Regions from separate parts of the Streptomyces sp. NBC_00503 genome, predicted to be linked through region 4. Evidence: riboswitches for the same ligand, from Rfam matches in the RefSeq annotation. Region 4 holds a riboswitch; each other region holds the start of a gene.

Region 1 (4,601 bases), 1.5 Mb from region 4:
CGGGGCCGTGGAAGATCAGGACGGGGACCCGCAGCGCCGCGGGATCCGATCCCGGGGCCCGGCGGTCGGCGCGCAGCCCCGCCCGGCCCTCGGCGGCCTTGACCGCGAGCGGGAGCAGCCCGGCCGGGGTGCGGCGCGCCGCGGCGAGGGCCCTGAGGGTGGTGTGCCAGTCCAGGACGGGAGAGTCGAGCACCAGCCCGGAGATCCGGTCGGAGAGCGCAGAGCGCTCGGCCGCGTGCAGGGCCATGGTGGCTCCGGTGGACCAGCCGTGCAGGACCACGCGACGGGCTCCGTAGCGCAGGGCGTAGCGGATGGCGGCGTCGAGATCGCGCCATTCGGACTCCCCGAGGTGGCCGAGGCCGTCCGGGGACGCGGGGGCCCCGAGGTCTCCCCGGTAGCCGAGGTCCAGGACGGGCATCCGCTGGCGGTTCAGGAAGGGCATCACCACCATCGGGTGCTCGCGGGTGGCTCCGAGCCCGTGGACGGTGATCACCCAGGTGTCGCGGGCGGCGGGCACGAACCACGCGGGCAGGGCTCCGAGCTCGCCCGGCACGTCCACGTCGGCGTGGTCCAGCCCGAGGGCGGAGCTCGGATTGCCCAGGTGGACCTGGGGAGTGAGGGTGACGCGGGTGCCGGGTTCGAGGCTGCCGTGGGTGACGGCGAGGAGTCTGCGCACCACGGTGTCGGGGCCGTGGGGGGCGTCGGGGAGGACGGGCCCGACCACGGCGTGCACCCCGGGCGCGGTCAGCCCGTAGGTGCCGGGGCGCAGGGAGGCCAGCGAGCGGGTCAGTTCGACCCGGCCCGCGGCGGTGGAGTGGACGCTGAGCCGGGGGCCGCCGGGGAGCGGGCGGCCGGGCTCGTTGCGCAGGGCGGCGTCGGCGGCGTACCGCCCGGCGAGGGCGGCGGCGGTGACGGCCGCGCCGGCGCCCAGAAGAGTCGTGGTGACGGCCGCTGCCGTCGCTGTGGCGGTACGCACCGCTCCAGTGTCGAGGCGGATCGGGCGGCGGGCCACCGGAGGGGATCGCCGCGCCCGGCGTTCCCGGCGCCGCACCCCGCTCCCCCGGGGCGACCGGACGGGATGCGGAAGGGAAGCGGAAGGGGAAACGGAAGGGGCCGCGGAGGGCGGTGGGAGGGTGCGGGGAAGGGGAGCCCGTGGAGAGCGGAAGGGTGCGGGAGGGGCTCGCCGGAGGGTGATCTGGGTCTCTTCCCCGGCCCGTCCGCGCGGCGGAACCTACCGGAAGTCCCGTCCCGGGGCGGGCGCGGACCCGCCCGTGACGTGCATCAATGGAGGGATCCACGGCTTTAACAGGACGAAGGTCCCGATCCGGTGCCGGATCGATACACCGTACGACCCCCGCCAGTTCACCTTCCGTTCATTCAGGTTGCCTACGGTCCACGAACCACTGACGTCAAACAGAAGCCTGGGTAAATGGAGCACATAACGCTTCTCCTCGGGATCGTGATCATCACCGCTCTCGTGTTCGATTTCACGAACGGTTTTCACGACACGGCCAACGCGATGGCCACCACCATCTCGACCGGCGCCCTCAAGCCCAAGACCGCGGTGGCCATGTCCGCCGTGCTCAACCTCGTCGGCGCTTTCATGTCCGTGGAGGTCGCCAAGACGATCTCCAAGGGCCTGGTCAACGAGGAAGGCATCCAGCCGGAGGTCATCTTCGCCGCACTGGTCGGCGCGATCCTCTGGAACCTCGTCACCTGGCTGGTCGGACTGCCCTCCAGCTCCTCGCACGCCCTCATGGGCGGTCTGATCGGTGCCGCGGTCGCTTCGGCCGGCATGGGTGCGGTCAACGGCAGTGTCGTCGTCACCAAGGTGCTGATCCCCGCGATCGCCGCTCCGATCGTCGCCGGCATCGCCGCGTACCTGGCCGCGAAGGTCACGTACAAGGTCGGCAAGGGCATGGGCGAGAAGACCTCGGCCAAGGGCTACCGCGCCGGTCAGATCGCCTCCGCCGGCCTCGTCTCCCTCGCGCACGGCACCAACGACGCGCAGAAGACGATGGGCATCATCACCCTGGCGCTCGTCGCCGGCGGTGCCATCGCCCCCGGCTCCAACCCGCCGGTCTGGGTCATCGTCTCCGCCGGCATGGCCATCGCGATGGGCACCTACCTGGGCGGCTGGCGCATCATCCGCACCATGGGCAGCGGCCTGACCGACCTGCAGCCGCAGCAGGGCTTCGCCGCCCAGACCTCGGCCGCCAGCGTCATCCTGGCCTCCTCGCACCTCGGCTTCTCCCTCTCCACCACCCACGCGTGCTCCGGCGCCGTCATGGGCTCGGGCCTGGGCCGCAAGGGCGGTGTGGTCCGCTGGTCCACCGCCACCCGCATGTTCATCGCGTGGGGCCTGACCCTGCCCGCCGCGGCCCTCGTCGCCTCCGGCGCCGAGCTGGTCATGCGCACCGGTGACATCGGCGTCACCGCCGTCGCGGTCTTCCTGGTCGCCTCCTGCGTGGCCATCTGGTTCATCTCGCGCCGCCAGGTCGTCGACCACACCAACGTCAACGAGGTGGCCCCGGCCGCCGCCGAGGAGCCCGGCGTGGTCACCACGGCCATGGCCGCCGTCGCCGTCCCGCCGCTCGCGGGCACCGCCGGCACGACCGCCGCGGTGACGGACGAAGCCCTCAAGGCCACCATCCCGGCCGCCCCGGCGACCCCCGCGGCTCCGGCCGCGGCGGTCTGACCCCGAGAACGACAGAGGAATCCGCAGTATGAAGATCGACTGGGCAGCACTCGGCTCCGTCTTCGGGGTCAGCCTCACCGCCACCGTCGTCCTCGTGACCCTGTTCACCCTCGGTCTCATGGGCCTGTCCAAGCACGAGGCCGCCACGGAGCAGGGCGGCGCCGCCACCCTGGCCCGTACCGGCGCCTACGCCTGCTTCGCGCTCTGCGCGGCGGCCGTGAGCTACGGGATCTACCTGATCGTCGCCTGAGACACCGGGCACCCCCTTGCGAACGCTCCCTCCGGGTTTCCCCCGGGGGGAGCTTTCGCGTGCCCGGGGGGCCCTCCCGGCGCACCCGGCCCGGCCGTCCCGGCTCCCCCGAGCCCGCCGTCCCGGCGCCCCCGACGCAGGTCAACGGCGAGTTGACGGGCCTTCGCGGTGCGTGGTGGACTGCCCGAGCCAATACGGCGGCATGGAGAGGAAGTCCGGTGCGAATCCGGCGCGGTCCCGCCACTGTCACCGGAGCGCTCCAGCCGAGTGCGACCGGGAGCCAGGAACTCTCGCCGCCGGACACGTCGAACCAGGGCGCGGACCCTGAGTGAGGACATACCTGCCACCATGCGTGCCGATCGCGTCTTCGCGTACGGCGCCACGGCCGGCCTGATCGGCGACCGGATCCTCGGGGATCCGCGCCGAGGGCACCCCGTGGCCGCCTTCGGACGAGCCGCCGCCGCGGTCGAACGCGCCCTGTGGCGCGACGACCGCGCCCGCGGCGCCCTGCACACCCTGGTGTGCGCCGGGGGCGCGGCCGCCATCGGCGCACTGGGCGCCCGCGCCGTGCGCTCCCGGCCCGCCGCCGCCCGCATAGCCCTGACCGCCGCCGCCACCTGGTCCGTCGTGGGCGGCACCTCGCTGGGCCGCGAAGCCCGCGCCATCGGCGGGGCGCTGGCCGCCGGGGACGCCGAGACGGCCCGCGAGCGGCTGCCGCACCTGTGCGGGCGCGACCCGCAGGCCCTGGACGAACAGCAGATGGCCCGCGCCGTCGTGGAGTCGGTCGCCGAGAACACCTCCGACGCGGTGGTCGGGGCCCTGGTGTGGGGCGCCGTCGGCGGCGTCCCCGGGCTGCTGGCCTTCCGTGCCGTGAACACCCTGGACGCGATGGTCGGCCACAAGTCCCCCCGCTACCTGCGCTACGGCTGGGCCTCCGCCCGCCTCGACGACCTGGCGGGCTGGCCGGGCGCCCGGCTGACGGCCCTGGCCGCCGTACTGGCCGGACCCGACCGGCGGGGAGCCGTACGGGCCTGGCGCGCGGACGCCGCCAAGCACCCGAGCCCGAACGCGGGGCCGGTGGAATCCTCCTTCGCCGGGGCGCTCGGCGTCCGCCTCGGCGGGACCCTGGCGTACGGGGGCCGCATCGAGCACCGGGCCGTGCTCAACGGAGCGGCGGGGCGGCCGGTGGAGGTCGCCGACATCGAGCGGGCGGTCAGGCTTTCGCGGCAGGTGACATGGGCGGCGCTGGGTGCCTGCGTGGCAGTCCGGACGCTGGTCTCCCGTACGAACTCCCGCAAGAAGAAGGGGCGGCGCGCATGAGCAGCGGCGCGAAGCGCGGCGGGGGACTCCTCGTCGCCGGTACGACATCGGACGCGGGCAAGAGCGTGGTCACGGCCGGCATCTGCCGGTGGCTGGCGCGCAGCGGGGTGAAGGTGGCTCCGTTCAAGGCGCAGAACATGTCGCTGAACTCCTTCGTGACCCGGGAGGGCGCGGAGATCGGCCGGGCGCAGGCCATGCAGGCGCAGGCCGCGCGCGTGGAGCCGACCGCGCTGATGAACCCGGTGCTGCTCAAGCCCGGCAGTGACCGCAGCAGCCAGGTGGTGCTGCTGGGCAAGCCGGTGGGCGAGATGAGCGCCCGCGGGTTCTTCGGGG
Region 2 (4,601 bases), 6.5 Mb from region 4:
TCTTCCCGATCCTGGAGCTGGGCACCAGCGCCAAGATGCTGTCGGTCGTCCCGCTGATGAACGGCGGCGGCCTCTTCGAGACGGGCGCCGGCGGCTCCGCCCCGAAGCACGTGCAGCAGCTCGTCAAGGAGAACTACCTCCGCTGGGACTCGCTCGGCGAGTTCCTCGCGCTGGCCGTCTCCTTCGAGCACCTCGCCACCACCACCGGCAACGCCCGCGCCCAGGTCCTCGCGGACACCCTGGACCGTGCGACCGGCACCTTCCTCAACGAGGACAAGTCGCCGAGCCGCAAGCTGGGCGGCATCGACAACCGCGGCAGCCACTTCTACCTCGCCCTGTACTGGGCGCAGGAGCTGTCGCGCCAGACCGAGGACCCGAAGCTGGCCGCCGCGTTCGACGCGCTGGCCAAGTCGCTGGCCGAGTCCGAGGAGAAGATCGTCGGCGAGCTCATCGCCGTCCAGGGCTCCCCGGTCGACATCGGCGGCTACTACCAGCCCGACGCCGCCAAGGCCGCGGCGATCATGCGGCCGTCCGCGACGCTGAACGAGGCGCTCGCGCTCCTCGGCTGAGGTTCACCGCTCCACAGCACCACCGCTCCACAGCACCGCGGGTCAGCCCCGGTCGGCAGTCGTCGGCCGGGGCTGACCCGTGTCCCGTGCCCGGCCGTGGAAACCCGGTTGTGGACCCGGCCGCGCGGGGACTAGTAAGAGCCCATGATCCAAGGAGAATTGGCCGAGCTGCGTGCCCGGCACACCGACGACGTGCCCGTGCTCCACGCGGAGCTGTACGAGGACGTCGTGACGCGTTCGCGCGGCGACACCCGGCCCTGGCGGCCGGTGGGCGCGGCGAGCGGGCACTCCCCGTACGAACCGCGCGAACCCTCCGACGACGTCGCCTTCTTCTCCGTGGTGGAGCGCGCCACCGGCGAGTTGGCGGGCGAGGCGCTGCTCTGGTCCATCGACGCGCACAACCGCTCCGCACACCTCGGGATTTCCCTGCGCCCCGGCAGTCGGGGCCGCGGGCTGGGCGAGGACGTCGTGCGGCTGCTGTGCCGCTACGGGTTCTCCGTGCGCGGGCTGCACCGGCTCCAGGTGGACACCCTGGCCGACAATGCCGCCATGATCCGGGCCGCGAGCGCGAACGGATTCGCTCTGGAAGGGACCCTGCGCGGGTCGGCCTGGGTGTGCGGGGAGTTCCTGGACGAGGTGGTGATGGGGCTGATGGTCGAGGACTGGCGGGCCGCCGCAGCGTAGGGCGCCCGGACGGAGCGGGTTCAGAGTGGGTGGACCCGCTCCTGAGGCATGCCCAGCGGGTGGCGTCCGGCCGCCAGGATCCGCAGGCCCGGGGCCGCGCCGAGCAGTTCGCGCAGCCAGGCCAGCGTCTCGGACGCGAGGTGGTCGCAGCCGTCGAGGACGAGCAGCATGTCGCGCTCGGCCAGCCACGAAGCCGCGTTCACCGTGCCGTACGGCAGGAACGGCATGCCCGGTACGCAGCCCAGCGCGGCCGTCAGGTCGCGGACCCCGAAGCGGTGGTCCAGGGTGACCACGGCCACCCCGTCGTAGAAGTTGGACGCGAGCCGTTCCCCGATCTCCCGCACCAGCAGGCTCCGGGGCCCCCGGAGCCGTCCGGTGACGGTGACCACCCTGCCCCGCCGTACGGCGGTGAGCAGGCGGGAAAGCTCTGCGGACGTCGCCGGAAACGTGCCGGCGCCCATGGAATTCCTCATCGGCACGATGCCCCCCATGCATACGTGACCTACGCGGCAAGAGGGTTGTTTCAAGCCGCATGAAGATGATTATGCGCCACTTCCGCCGGAAGGCCAGGGGAATTCCCTATTCCGCTGAAAGGCCCGCGGCGCCCCTTGATCGCCGCAGTTGTACAGACGGCATGCCTTTGTCCATTTGCCTGCGCATCGCCTGTCCGTCGCCTGCCCGTCGCCGCCGTCCGTCAGTGGCCGAAGTCGATCCCGCGTCAGGGTCGGAAGGCCCCTGCCCCGGGACCTTCGCCACCCAATATGTAGTGGTTGCAAGTACTGCTGGCATCTATATGTAGTGTTGGCTCTGCCGGTTCGGCGGGGCTCTGCTTGTTTGCGCGCATGTTCGCGCAGGTCCGCCCCGACCGAGTCATCAGGGAATCCGGTGTGAATCCGGGACTGCCCCGCAACGGTTGTGTCCACCTCGGGTGGACGAGTCCGACCCCTGCCGGCCCGTGTTCCGTACTTCCGTGCCGAGCCTCGTGGGAGGGCTGCCGTGACTGCTGTCGTCGATGCCGTAGAGACCGTGACCGAATACCTGGACCGCCGGGACTGGCGGGTGAACGCCAACGCCAACCAGGGCTACTCGCTCGGCGGCCTCATCCTCAACGCGGCGGGCAAGATCACCGCGAACTACTGGCTGGAGCAGGTCTACCCCGCCGACGTGGCCCGCGCCCACCGCGAGGGCGACCTCCACATCCACGACCTGGACATGCTCTCCGGCTACTGCGCCGGATGGTCCCTGCGCACCCTGCTGACCGAGGGCTTCAACGGGGTCCCCGGGCAGATCGACTCCGCCCCGCCCCGGCACCTCTCCTCGGCCGTGGGCCAGATCGTGAACTTCCTGGGCACCCTGCAGAACGAATGGGCGGGCGCCCAGGCCTTCTCCTCCTTCGACACGTACCTCGCCCCCTACGTCCGCCTCGACGCGATGACGTACCCGCAGGTCAGGCAGTGCATCCAGGAGCTGGTCCACAATCTGAACGTGCCCTCGCGCTGGGGCACCCAGACCCCCTTCACCAACCTCACCTTCGACTGGACCTGCCCCGAGGACCTGCGCGAGCAGATCCCGGTCGTCGGCGGCGAGGAGGTCGCCTTCACCTACGGCGAGCTCCAGGCCGAAATGGACCTGATCAACCGGGCGTACATCGAGGTGATGACCGAAGGGGACGCCGCCGGGCGGGTGTTCACCTTCCCCATCCCGACGTACAACATCACCCGGGACTTCCCCTGGGAGAGCGAGAACGCCGAGCGGCTCTTCGCGATGACGGCCAAGTACGGGCTCCCGTACTTCCAGAACTTCATCAACTCCGAGCTCGAGCCGAACATGGTCCGCTCCATGTGCTGCCGCCTCCAACTCGACCTGACCGAGTTGCTCAGGCGCGGCAACGGCCTCTTCGGCAGCGCCGAGCAGACCGGTTCGCTCGGGGTGGTCACCCTCAACTGCGCCCGCCTCGGGCACTCGTACGCCGGTGACGAACCGGGGCTGCTGGCCGAGGTGGACCGGCTGTGCGCACTGGCCAAGGACAGCCTCGAACTCAAGCGGACCACCGTCCAGGAGCTGATCGACGGCGGTCTCTTCCCCTACACCAAGCGGTACTTGGGCACCCTGCGCAACCACTTCTCCACCATCGGGGTCAACGGGATCAACGAGATGATCCGCAACTTCAGCGGGGACGCGTACGACATCACCGCACCCGGAGGCCACGCCCTCGCGGTCCGGCTGCTGGACCGGGTCCGGGCCCGGATGGTCGACTTCCAGGAGAGCACCGGCCACCTCTACAACCTGGAGGCCACCCCGGCCGAGGGCACCACGTACCGCTTCGCGAAGGAGGACCGGGCCCGCTTCCCCGGGATCCTCCAGGCCGGCACCGAAGCCAACCCGTACTACACCAACTCCTCCCAGCTGCCCGTCGGATGGACCGACGACCCCTTCGAGGCGCTGGAGCGGCAGGACGAACTCCAGGGCAAGTACACGGGCGGAACCGTCCTGCACCTGTACACCCCCGAGCGGATCCCGACGGCGGAGGCCTGCCGCAAGCTGGTCCGGCGATCGCTGGAGAACTTCCGGCTCCCGTACCTGACCGTCACCCCGACCTTCTCCATCTGCGCCGACCACGGCTACCTCGCCGGGGAGCAGCCCGAGTGCCCCGACTGCGGCGCGGTGTGCGAGGTCTGGACCCGGGTCATGGGGTACCACCGCCCGGTGTCCTCCTTCAACATCGGCAAGAAGGGCGAGCAGGCCGAGCGCGTCCACTTCAAGGCGGCCGTGTGACCCCCGTCGGGCCCCCGCCGGGCCCGGCGGCCGCCCCCGCCGACGTCGTCCGGATCGGCGGCTGGTCGCGGCTGTCCACCTGCGACTGGCCGGGCCGGCTCGTGACCACCGTCTTCTGCCAGGGCTGCCCCTGGCGCTGCGGCTACTGCCACAACCCCGGCCTACTGCCCGCCCGCGCCCCGGCCGCCGTCTCCTGGGACGAGGTGCTCGGCCACCTCGCCCGCCGTACGGGGCTGCTCGACGGGATCGTCTTCTCCGGCGGGGAGCCGCTGCTCCAGCGCGGACTCGCGCAGGCCGTACGGGAGGCACGGGCCCTGGGCCTCCAGGTCGGGCTGCACACCGGCGGAGCCTTCCCCCGGCGCCTCGCCCGGCTGCTGGACGCGGGCCAGCTGGACTGGGTCGGCTTCGACGTCAAGGCCCCGCCCGGCCGTTACGAGCGGGTCACCGGCATCGGCCACGCGGCCGCCTCGGCGGAGCGCAGCCTGCGCCTCCTCCTGGGCTCCGGAGTGCCCCACCAGCTCCGCACCACCGTGGACCCGTCCCTCCTGGACCCGCCCGCGATGGCGGAACTGG
Region 3 (4,601 bases), 5.0 Mb from region 4:
CCTTCGAAATGCTCAGCGCACCCAGTCCTTGAGAGGCTCGGTCTGGAGGGTGATGCCGACGGGGTCGGGCAACTCGACGTCCTTGCCGTACGGAACGGTGCGGACCGTCTCGTACCGCCGCCCCGCCGGCTCGCTGTAGACGGAGATCTCGCACTTGGCCCGGTCGACCAGCAGATACAGCGGGATGCCTGTCTCCGCGTAGGCGCGCGGCTTTTCGACGTGGTCCCGCCGGTGGGTGTCAGAGTCCCAGGAAGTCACCTCGACGACCATGAGAATCGAATCCGGGTCGACCCAGTCCCCCTGCCCGACGAATGCCTCGGAGGGTGCGAGCGCCGCATCCGGGATCGCCCTGCCTGCCCGGTACTCCTGCGCTTTGATCCCCTGCCCGGGGTGCAGCCAGAGCTCGGGCCGATGCTGCATGCAGATCCGGGTGAGCCACTGGATGATCATCTGGTGGTCGCCGTCCGGCATGGCCTTGCTCCTGATCACCCCGTCGATGAACTCCAACCGTGTGCCCACTCGCTCGCGAGCCGCTATGCGCGCGACGGCCTCGAAGTCCTCGGTCAGCATGTGGGGCCTGTCGGTCATCACGGTCATGCCTCGCTCACCTTCATCGACGGTGCTGCCTCCGACGATAGCGCCGGGCACCGACACCCGTATTGCACACTCGACCGCATGGACATCGTCATCAGGGCGGCAACGGCCGCCGAATACGAAGAGCTGGGCGAGCTCACCGCACAGGCCTACCTCGGCGACGACCTGCTGGACTTCGCCGAGGACGACCCCTACCTGGACCGGCTGCGCGACGTCGCCGGCCGGGCCGCCGACGCCGAAGTGATCGTCGCGGAGTACGAGGGCACGCTGCTCGGCAATGTGACCTTCGCCCCTCCCGGCAGCCCCCTCGCCCAGATCGCCGGCCCCCACGAGGCGGAGTTCCGGATGCTGGCCGTCTCCCCCGAGGCCCGCGGCCGGGGCGCCGGCGAGGCCCTGGTGCGCGCCTGCATGGCCCGCGCCCGGGAGCTGGAGGGCGTGACCCACCTGGCGCTGTCGACCACGGAGAAGATGCTGGGGGCACACCGGATCTACCACCGGCTGGGCTTCGTCCGGACCCCGGAGCGCGACTGGTACCCGGTCCCCGGCCTTCCCCTGCTCACCTACCGCGTCGAGCTGTAACGGCGCGCCACCACCGACGAGCGACACAACATGTGGGGGCTACCGCAAGCGGTGGCCCCCACATGTATGCTCGACCTCGCTGTCGTCGCAGGGGAATCCGGTGAGAATCCGGAACTGTCCCGCAACGGTATGAAATGCCCGGACCTGGTCGAACCTGGTCGGAGGGCATCCACAAGTCCGAGGACCTGTCGACAGTGCGCCCGGATCGACCGACCCGGGTGCCGATTCGTCCGGGCCTCGCGGTTGGGCCGGTGGACGTCACGTGGCGTATGCGTGCCCTGCCAGGCCCGCACTCCCCCGCGTGCGCCCCCTCGCGCCCCGCACCAGCGGTGTTCCCGGAGCCGAGCGAGGGAGAGCTCCCCCCGTGACCATCGCGCCTTCCGCACCGCGCGCCGAGTCCGACCCGTCCGCCTACGAGGGTCCGGGGGCCGCGCTGTTGCGCACGCTCACCGAGCTGACCGCCGATCTGCCCGACACCGACCCCGGCCGGGTCGCCGCCGCCGCCCTGCGCGGCCGCAGCGCCGCCGCCGACGAGGCGGAGCTGCGCACGCTCGCCACCGAGGCGGCCGCCGGCCTGATCTCCGAGGACCCGGCGTACTCCCGGCTCGCCGCCCGCCTGCTGACGCTCGCCGTCCGCGACGAGGCCGCCGGCCAGGGCTCCCTCTCGTTCTCCGGCTCCGTCGAGGTGGGCCACCGCGAGGGCCTGATCGCCGACCGCACCGCAGACTTCGTACGGCTCCACGCGAACCGCCTCGACGCGCTGGTCGAGCACGCGCTCACCGAGGGCGCCGACGACCGCTTCGGCTTCTTCGGCCTGCGCACCCTGCACAGCCGCTACCTGCTGCGCCACCCGATCACCCGCCAGGTCATCGAGACCCCGCAGTTCTTCATGCTGCGCGTGGCCTGCGGCCTCGCCGAGAACGAGAGCATCGCGGCCGTCGAGGAAGTCGCCTCCCTCTACCGGCTGATGAGCCGCCTGGACTACCTGCCGTCCTCCCCCACGCTCTTCAACTCCGGCACCCGGCACCCGCAGATGTCCTCCTGCTACCTGCTGGACTCCCCGCTGGACGAGCTCGACTCCATCTACGACCGCTACCACCAGGTCGCCCGCCTCTCCAAGCACGCCGGCGGCATCGGCCTGTCCTACTCGCGCATCCGCGCCCGCGGCTCCCTGATCCGCGGCACCAACGGCCACTCCAACGGCATCGTGCCGTTCCTCAAGACGCTGGACGCCTCCGTCGCCGCTGTGAACCAGGGCGGCCGCCGCAAGGGCGCCGCGGCCGTCTACCTGGAGACCTGGCACGCCGACATCGAGGAGTTCCTGGAGCTCCGTGACAACACCGGCGAGGACCAGCGCCGCACCCACAACCTCAACCTGGCCCACTGGGTGCCGGACGAGTTCATGCGCCGCGTGAACGCCGACGCCGACTGGTCGCTGTTCTCCCCGGCCGACGTCCCCGACCTCGTCGACCTGTGGGGCGACGAGTTCGACGCCGCCTACCGCAAGGCCGAGGCCGGCGGCCTGGCCCGCAAGACCATCCCCGCCCGCGACCTGTACGGCCGGATGATGCGCACCCTCGCGCAGACCGGCCAGGGCTGGATGACCTTCAAGGACGCCTCCAACCGCACGGCCAACCAGACCGCGGAGCCGGGCACCGTCGTCCACTCCTCGAACCTGTGCACCGAGATCATCGAGGTCACCAACGACGGCGAGACCGCCGTCTGCAACCTCGGCTCGGTCAACCTCGGCGCCTTCGTGCTCGCCGAGACCGGCGACATCGACTGGGAGCGCCTGGACGAGACCGTCCGCACGGCGGTCACCTTCCTCGACCGCGTCGTGGACATCAACTTCTACCCGACCGAGCAGGCCGGCCGCTCCAACGCCCGCTGGCGCCCGGTGGGCCTGGGCGCGATGGGCCTCCAGGACGTCTTCTTCCAGCTGAAGCTGCCCTTCGACTCCGCCGAGGCGAAGGCCCTGTCCACCAAGCTCTCCGAGCGCATCATGCTCGCCGCGTACGAGGCCTCGTGCGACCTGGCCGAGCGCAGCGGCCCGCTCCCCGCCTGGGAGCAGACCCGTACCGCCCGCGGGGTCCTGCACCCCGACCACTACGACGTCGAGCTGAACTGGCCGGAGCGCTGGGACGCGCTGCGCGCCCGGGTCGCGAAGTCCGGGATGCGCAACTCCCTGCTCCTGGCCATCGCCCCGACGGCCACCATCGCCTCCATCGCGGGCGTGTACGAGTGCATCGAGCCGCAGGTCTCCAACCTCTTCAAGCGCGAGACGCTGAGCGGGGAGTTCCTCCAGGTCAACGGCTACCTGGTGCAGGAGCTCAAGCGGCTCGGCGTCTGGGACGCCCAGACCCGCGAGGCGCTGCGCGACGCCTCCGGCTCGGTCCAGGGCTTCGGCTGGATCCCGGCCGAGGTGCGCAACCTCTACCGCACGGCGTGGGAGATCCCGCAGCGCGGCCTGATCGACATGGCGGCCGCGCGCACCCCCTTCCTCGACCAGTCGCAGTCGCTGAACCTGTTCCTGGAGACGCCCACCATCGGCAAGCTGTCGTCGATGTACGCGTACGCCTGGAAGCAGGGCCTGAAGACCACGTACTACCTGCGCTCGCGCCCGGCGACGAAGATCGCCCGCGCCGCACAGGCCACCACCCCGGTGGCGCTCCCGCAGCCGGTCAACAACCAGCCGGTCAACGCCGACGCAGCCGCCCAGGCCGCCGCCGAGGCCGCCGCCGCGGAAGCGCTCGCCTGCTCCCTTGAAAACCCCGAGTCCTGCGAGGCCTGCCAGTAATGAGCTCCACCGCCGTGACGTCCTCACCGAAGAAGAACCTCCTGGACCCGGGCTTCGAGCTCACCCTCCGCCCCATGCGCTACCCGGACTTCTACGAGCGCTACCGGGACGCGATCAAGAACACCTGGACCGTGGAGGAGGTCGACCTCCACTCGGACGTGGCCGACCTCGCCAAGCTCACGCCCGGCGAGCAGCACATGATCGGACGCCTCGTCGCCTTCTTCGCGACGGGCGACTCGATCGTCTCGAACAACCTCGTGCTGACCCTGTACAAGCACATCAACTCCCCGGAGGCGCGCCTGTACCTGTCGCGCCAGCTCTTCGAGGAGGCCGTGCACGTCCAGTTCTACCTGACGCTGCTCGACACCTACCTGCCCGACCCGGACGACCGCGCGGCCGCCTTCGACGCGGTCGAGGAGATCCCCTCGATCCGCGAGAAGGCCCAGTTCTGCTTCAAGTGGATCAACGAGGTCGAGAAGCTGGAGCGACTGGAGACCAAGGCCGACCGCCGCCGCTTCCTGCTGAACCTGATCTGCTTCGCGGCGTGCATCGAAGGCCTGTTCTTCTACGGGGCGTTCGCGTACGTCTACTGGTTCCGCTCGCGCGGCCTGCTGCACGGCCTGGCCACGGG
Region 4 (4,601 bases):
TCTCGTGGTACGGGCGCAGGAGGACCGGCACTCCGAACCGCGCCAGATATCCCAGATGGTCTGCCAGGAACGAGAGGTCGAGCAGTAGCGCCCGGTGTTCGTCGGTACCCGCTTTGAGGATCCGGTCGATCCACTTCGGGTCCTTGGCGGCCGGCGAGTTGCGGCGCATCGTCTGCTCGAAGCTCTTCACCGGGCTGCCCGGCCAGGGCTGATGGAACGACATGCCGACGAAGCCCGCAGGCTTGCCCCCGTTGCCGGGCAGCGCGGCCTTTGTCCCGTTCCACAGCTGCTCGGTCCCGCCGGGGTTGTACGAACCGTCGGCTGCCCTGGGCAGGCCGCGCCACACGCCCAGGGCGAGGTCCACGGCGTCGTTGGTGTAAGTCCAGTGCTCACGGCGGGCGGGCCAGGCTGCCCGCGAGTAGTCCCGCGGCTCTCCCACACCCCAGCCCTCCTCCTGGTAGCCGGGGCCGAGGTCCACTTCCAGGAACGCGGGCAGCTTCCCCGAGATGTCCTGGGGCTTGCGGTAGTAGTAGCCCGCCACCTTGAGTCCCGGGTGGTCGCCGTACTGGGCGTTGTAGAGCTCGTTGTGCAGCTCGACATGCTGTCCGATGAGCGTCCCGCGGCTCCGGCCGGCCCGCGCGTCCGCTTCCAGCCCGGCGAGCAGACCGTAAACAGCCCGCGCCGTCGGGGTGGCCAGCGGATCCCGCTTGACCAGGTCCGTCTGCAGCCCTGAGCCGGACGGCCCGCGGGAGGTTCCCATCAGGCTGGCCCCCAACGCGCCGCCGACTACCGTCACGGCCGCACCGGCTAGCACGCTGCGGCGCCTCAGATGCCGATAAATCATTGCCTCCCCCCCCTCCTGGATACCGAAAGACCACGTCGAACGTGCACTCAGACGACTGGTATCCGGCAATGGATGCACGTTTCCTGTGTCGACTGGATCACATCTGCTGTGGGGCCCACCTGGCGGCCCTCATGACAACGGCCCGCGCTCATGCCCGGCGGCCGCTTCCGACACCAATATCATGAACATCGGCCGGGCGTTCGTCCCGTCCAGCGCGCCCACTCGATGCCCTCGTCGGACCGCGCGCAGCCCACCGTCAGGCGGTCACCGCGTCCGTCTTGGCGTGCGGGATCGCGATCGGCTCCCCGAGAACCCGGAGCTGCTGAAGGTGGTCGTCTTCGCACCCAGCGACCCCGGAGTGATGCGCCCCGAGGGCAACGGCGAAGAGGTCTACGAGACCCCCATCGACGAATTCCGCCTCTCCCGCTTCGTCCTGGCCCCCGGCGGCGCCCCCCGGGTGCTCCCCGACACCGCCCCGCAGATCCTTCTGTGCACGGCAGGCTCCCCGAAGGCCACCTCCCCGGTCTCCGGGGAACTGGCACTGGCCCCGGGGGAGTCGGTGTTCGTACCGGCGGGCGAAAAGGTTGAACTGTCCCAAACCGGCACCGTCTTCCGTGCCACGGTGGTGGTCTGACGTACCGTCCCTCGAGGCGGCTGTGAGAATCTGCGGCCGTAGCGCGACGTCCCTGGCGTTCGGCCTACGCCCACACGGCTCTCCGATCCGGGAAGGGCTGATAAGGCCGTCCAGCGGGCCGCCCACCAGTTCGACGTGGGTGCGGCCGAGGCTAGGGAGCAGGCGGGGGAAACAACGGCATCGCCTGGGTGCCCTCAGCCTCGGTCGTCGGCGTGCAGGTGACAGTCGTGCTCACCCATGCCCTCCATCGTCCTCCGCATCGGGCGGAGGGCGAACAGTGCGCAGGGAAGCGCGGGCGCGAGCTCCGCCTCCCAAGGCGTCCGCGTCGCCCATCGCATCCTCGCCATGGACGCCGCGATCTGGCGCAACCACAAGACCGGCGCCCCGACCATGCGGTCGCCGGTCGCATTCGATCACTGAACACATCGGACTTATTCGTCTAGTGTGGCCCATGCAGCTGGTTCGCCCCCGCCCTCCAGGCGGGAGGCGTCGTAAGAGGGAACCCGGTGGGAATCCGGGACTGCCCCGCAGCGGTGAGTGGGAACGACCGCCGTCACACGCACTGGATCCGGACGGATCTGGGAAGCGACGGCCAGTAGGTGTCAGCCCTGGGGGCAGGCGCGCCCGCGAGTCCGAAGACCTGCCCGTTGCCCGCCGTGAGGACGACCGTCCTCGCGCGGAGATTCCGGTGACCTCTCGGGCGGGTCGGCGTCATTTCTGCCATCCCTTCGCGTCCGCGTGCCCTGTCGGGTCCACCGGGGTCCGTCCTAGGACACACTCGCGAAGGAGAGTTCTGTGACCACCTCGAACAACGCGGCCGCCGACGTGCACGCCACCGTGTACGGCTATCCCCGCCAGGGCCCGAACCGGGAACTGAAGAAGGCCGTAGAGGGCTACTGGAAGGGCCGCGTCGCCGCCGACGCGCTGCGGGAGACCGCCGCGGAGCTGCGCCGGGAGGTCTGGCGGCAGCTGGCCGACGCCGGTATCGACGAGGTTCCGACGGGTGACTTCTCGTACTACGACCACGTGCTGGACACCAGCGTGATGGTCGGCGCCGTGCCCGCCCGGCACCGCGCCGCCGTGGCGGCCGACGCGCTCGACGGCTATTTCGCGATGGCCCGCGGCACGCAGGACGTGGCGCCGCTGGAGATGACCAAGTGGTTCGACACGAACTACCACTACCTCGTGCCCGAGTTGGGGCCCGATACGGTGTTCACCGCCGACCCCGCCAAGCAGGTCTCGGAGCTCGGGGAAGCCCTCGCGCTCGGGCACCGCGCCCGGCCCGTGCTGGTGGGCCCGGTGACCTATCTGCTGCTGGCCAAGCCCGCGCCGGGCGTCGCGGACGGCTTCGAGCCGCTGACCCTGCTCGACCGGCTGCTGCCCGTCTACGCCGAGGTGCTGGCAGCGCTCCGCGCCGCCGGGGCCGAGTGGGTGCAGCTCGACGAGCCCGCCCTGGTGCAGGACCGCACCCCGGCCGAACTGAACGCCGCCGCCCGTACCTACCGCGAGCTGGGCGCGCTCACCGAACGGCCCAAGCTGCTCGTCGCCTCCTACTTCGACCGGCTCGGAGAGGCCCTCCCGGTCCTCGCGAAGGCCCCCGTCGAAGGGCTCGCCCTCGACTTCACCGGGGCCGCCGCCGGGAACCTCGCGGATCTGGCGGCGGTGGGCGGGCTGCCGGGCAAGCGGCTGGTCGCCGGCGTGGTCAACGGCCGCAACATCTGGATCAACGACCACCAGAAGTCGCTGGCCACCCTCGGGACGCTGCTGGGTCTCGCCGGGCGCGTGGACGTCGCCGCGTCCTGCTCCCTGCTGCACGTTCCGCTGGACGCCGCCGCCGAGCGGGACACCGACCCGCAGATCCGGCGCTGGCTGGCCTTCGCCCGGCAGAAGACCGCCGAGATCACCACCCTGGCCCGCGGGCTCGCCCAGGGCACCGGTGCCATCCAGGCCGAACTCGCCGCCAACCGGGCCGATCTGGCCTCCCGGGCCAACTCCCCGCTCACCCACGACCCGGCGGTACGGGCCCGCGCGGCGGCCGTCACCGAAGCCGACACCCGGCGCTCCCCGTCCTACGCCGAGCGCGTGCCGGCCCAGCGCGCCCGGCTGGGGCTCCCGCTGCTGCCCACCACGACGATCGGCTCCTTCCCGCAGACGGGCGAACTGCGCACGGCCCGCGCCGACCTGCGCGCCGGGGTCATCGACGCGGACGGCTACGAGGAGCGGATCAAGGACGAGATCCGCGAGGTGATCGCCTTCCAGGAGAAGGCGGGCATCGACGTCCTGGTGCACGGCGAACCCGAACGGAGCGACATGGTGCAGTACTTCGCCGAGCAGCTGACCGGCTACCTCGCCACCCGGCACGGCTGGGTCCAGTCGTACGGCACCCGCTACGTCCGCCCGCCGGTGCTCGCCGGGGACATCTCCCGGCCGGATCCGATGACCGTGCGCTGGACCTCGTACGCCCAGGCGCAGACGGCCAAGCCCGTCAAGGGCATGCTGACCGGCCCGGTCACGATGCTCGCCTGGTCCTTCGTACGCGATGACCAGCCCCTCGGGGACACCGCCCGGCAGGTGGCCCTCGCCCTGCGCGACGAGGTGAACGACCTTGAGGCGGCGGGGACTTCGGTGATCCAGGTGGACGAGCCCGCGCTGCGCGAGACACTGCCGCTGCGCGCGGCCGGACACCGCGCCTATCTGGCGTGGGCCACCGAGTCCTTCCGGCTGACGGTCTCCGGGGTCCGGCCGGACACGCAGATCCATACGCACATGTGCTACGCCGAGTTCGGCGACATCATCCGGGCCATCGACGATCTCGACGCCGACGTCATCAGCCTGGAGGCGGCCCGCTCGCACATGCAGGTCGCCGGTGAACTGGCCACCGCCGGATATCCGCGGGAGGTGGGTCCCGGCGTCTGGGACATCCACTCGCCCCGGATCCCGTCGGCCGAGGAGGCCGCGGCCCTGCTGCGCAAGGGGCTGGCCGCGATCCCGGCCGAGCGGCTGTGGGTCAACCCGGACTGCGGCCTCAAGACCCGCGGTTGGCCCGAGACCCGTGCCTCCTTGGCACACCTGGTCGCGGCGGCCCGTACCGTGCGCGAGGAACTCCCGCGCCCCTGACGGGAA

Evidence for each region. Region 4 has a riboswitch for cobalamin ahead of metE (5-methyltetrahydropteroyltriglutamate--homocysteine S-methyltransferase). Riboswitches for the same ligand answer to the same signal wherever they lie in the genome.
Region 1: linked by a shared signal. The riboswitch ahead of OG490_RS08945 (cobalamin biosynthesis protein) and the one ahead of metE (5-methyltetrahydropteroyltriglutamate--homocysteine S-methyltransferase) in region 4 are both predicted to bind cobalamin.
Region 2: linked by a shared signal. The riboswitch ahead of OG490_RS31375 (ribonucleoside triphosphate reductase) and the one ahead of metE (5-methyltetrahydropteroyltriglutamate--homocysteine S-methyltransferase) in region 4 are both predicted to bind cobalamin.
Region 3: linked by a shared signal. The riboswitch ahead of OG490_RS24940 (ribonucleoside-diphosphate reductase subunit alpha) and the one ahead of metE (5-methyltetrahydropteroyltriglutamate--homocysteine S-methyltransferase) in region 4 are both predicted to bind cobalamin.

Annotation. Positions count from the first base shown of each region.
Region 1 is NZ_CP107855.1:1,910,146-1,914,746, forward strand. It holds gene OG490_RS08930 (alpha/beta hydrolase family protein) at 1-976, opposite strand, end outside; gene OG490_RS08935 (inorganic phosphate transporter) at 1,430-2,698, shown strand; gene OG490_RS08940 (hypothetical protein) at 2,727-2,948, shown strand; cobalamin riboswitch at 3,109-3,259, shown strand; gene OG490_RS08945 (cobalamin biosynthesis protein) at 3,297-4,268, shown strand; partial or broken gene OG490_RS08950 (cobyric acid synthase) at 4,265-4,601, shown strand, end outside.
Region 2 is NZ_CP107855.1:6,881,773-6,886,373, forward strand. It holds gene OG490_RS31360 (NADP-dependent isocitrate dehydrogenase) at 1-569, shown strand, start outside; gene OG490_RS31365 (GNAT family N-acetyltransferase) at 714-1,253, shown strand; gene OG490_RS31370 (hypothetical protein) at 1,274-1,714, opposite strand; cobalamin riboswitch at 2,089-2,220, shown strand; gene OG490_RS31375 (ribonucleoside triphosphate reductase) at 2,199-4,028, shown strand; gene OG490_RS31380 (anaerobic ribonucleoside-triphosphate reductase activating protein) at 4,025-4,601, shown strand, end outside.
Region 3 is NZ_CP107855.1:5,347,829-5,352,429, reverse strand. It holds gene OG490_RS24950 (Uma2 family endonuclease) at 13-597, opposite strand; gene OG490_RS24945 (GNAT family N-acetyltransferase) at 676-1,173, shown strand; cobalamin riboswitch at 1,240-1,380, shown strand; gene OG490_RS24940 (ribonucleoside-diphosphate reductase subunit alpha) at 1,538-3,970, shown strand; gene OG490_RS24935 (ribonucleotide-diphosphate reductase subunit beta) at 4,045-4,601, shown strand, end outside.
Region 4 is NZ_CP107855.1:367,075-371,675, forward strand. It holds gene OG490_RS01800 (glycoside hydrolase family 26 protein) at 1-760, opposite strand, end outside; partial or broken gene OG490_RS01805 (mannose-6-phosphate isomerase, class I) at 1,158-1,478, shown strand; partial or broken gene OG490_RS39080 (IS982 family transposase) at 1,794-1,898, shown strand; cobalamin riboswitch at 1,920-2,140, shown strand; gene metE (5-methyltetrahydropteroyltriglutamate--homocysteine S-methyltransferase) at 2,274-4,595, shown strand.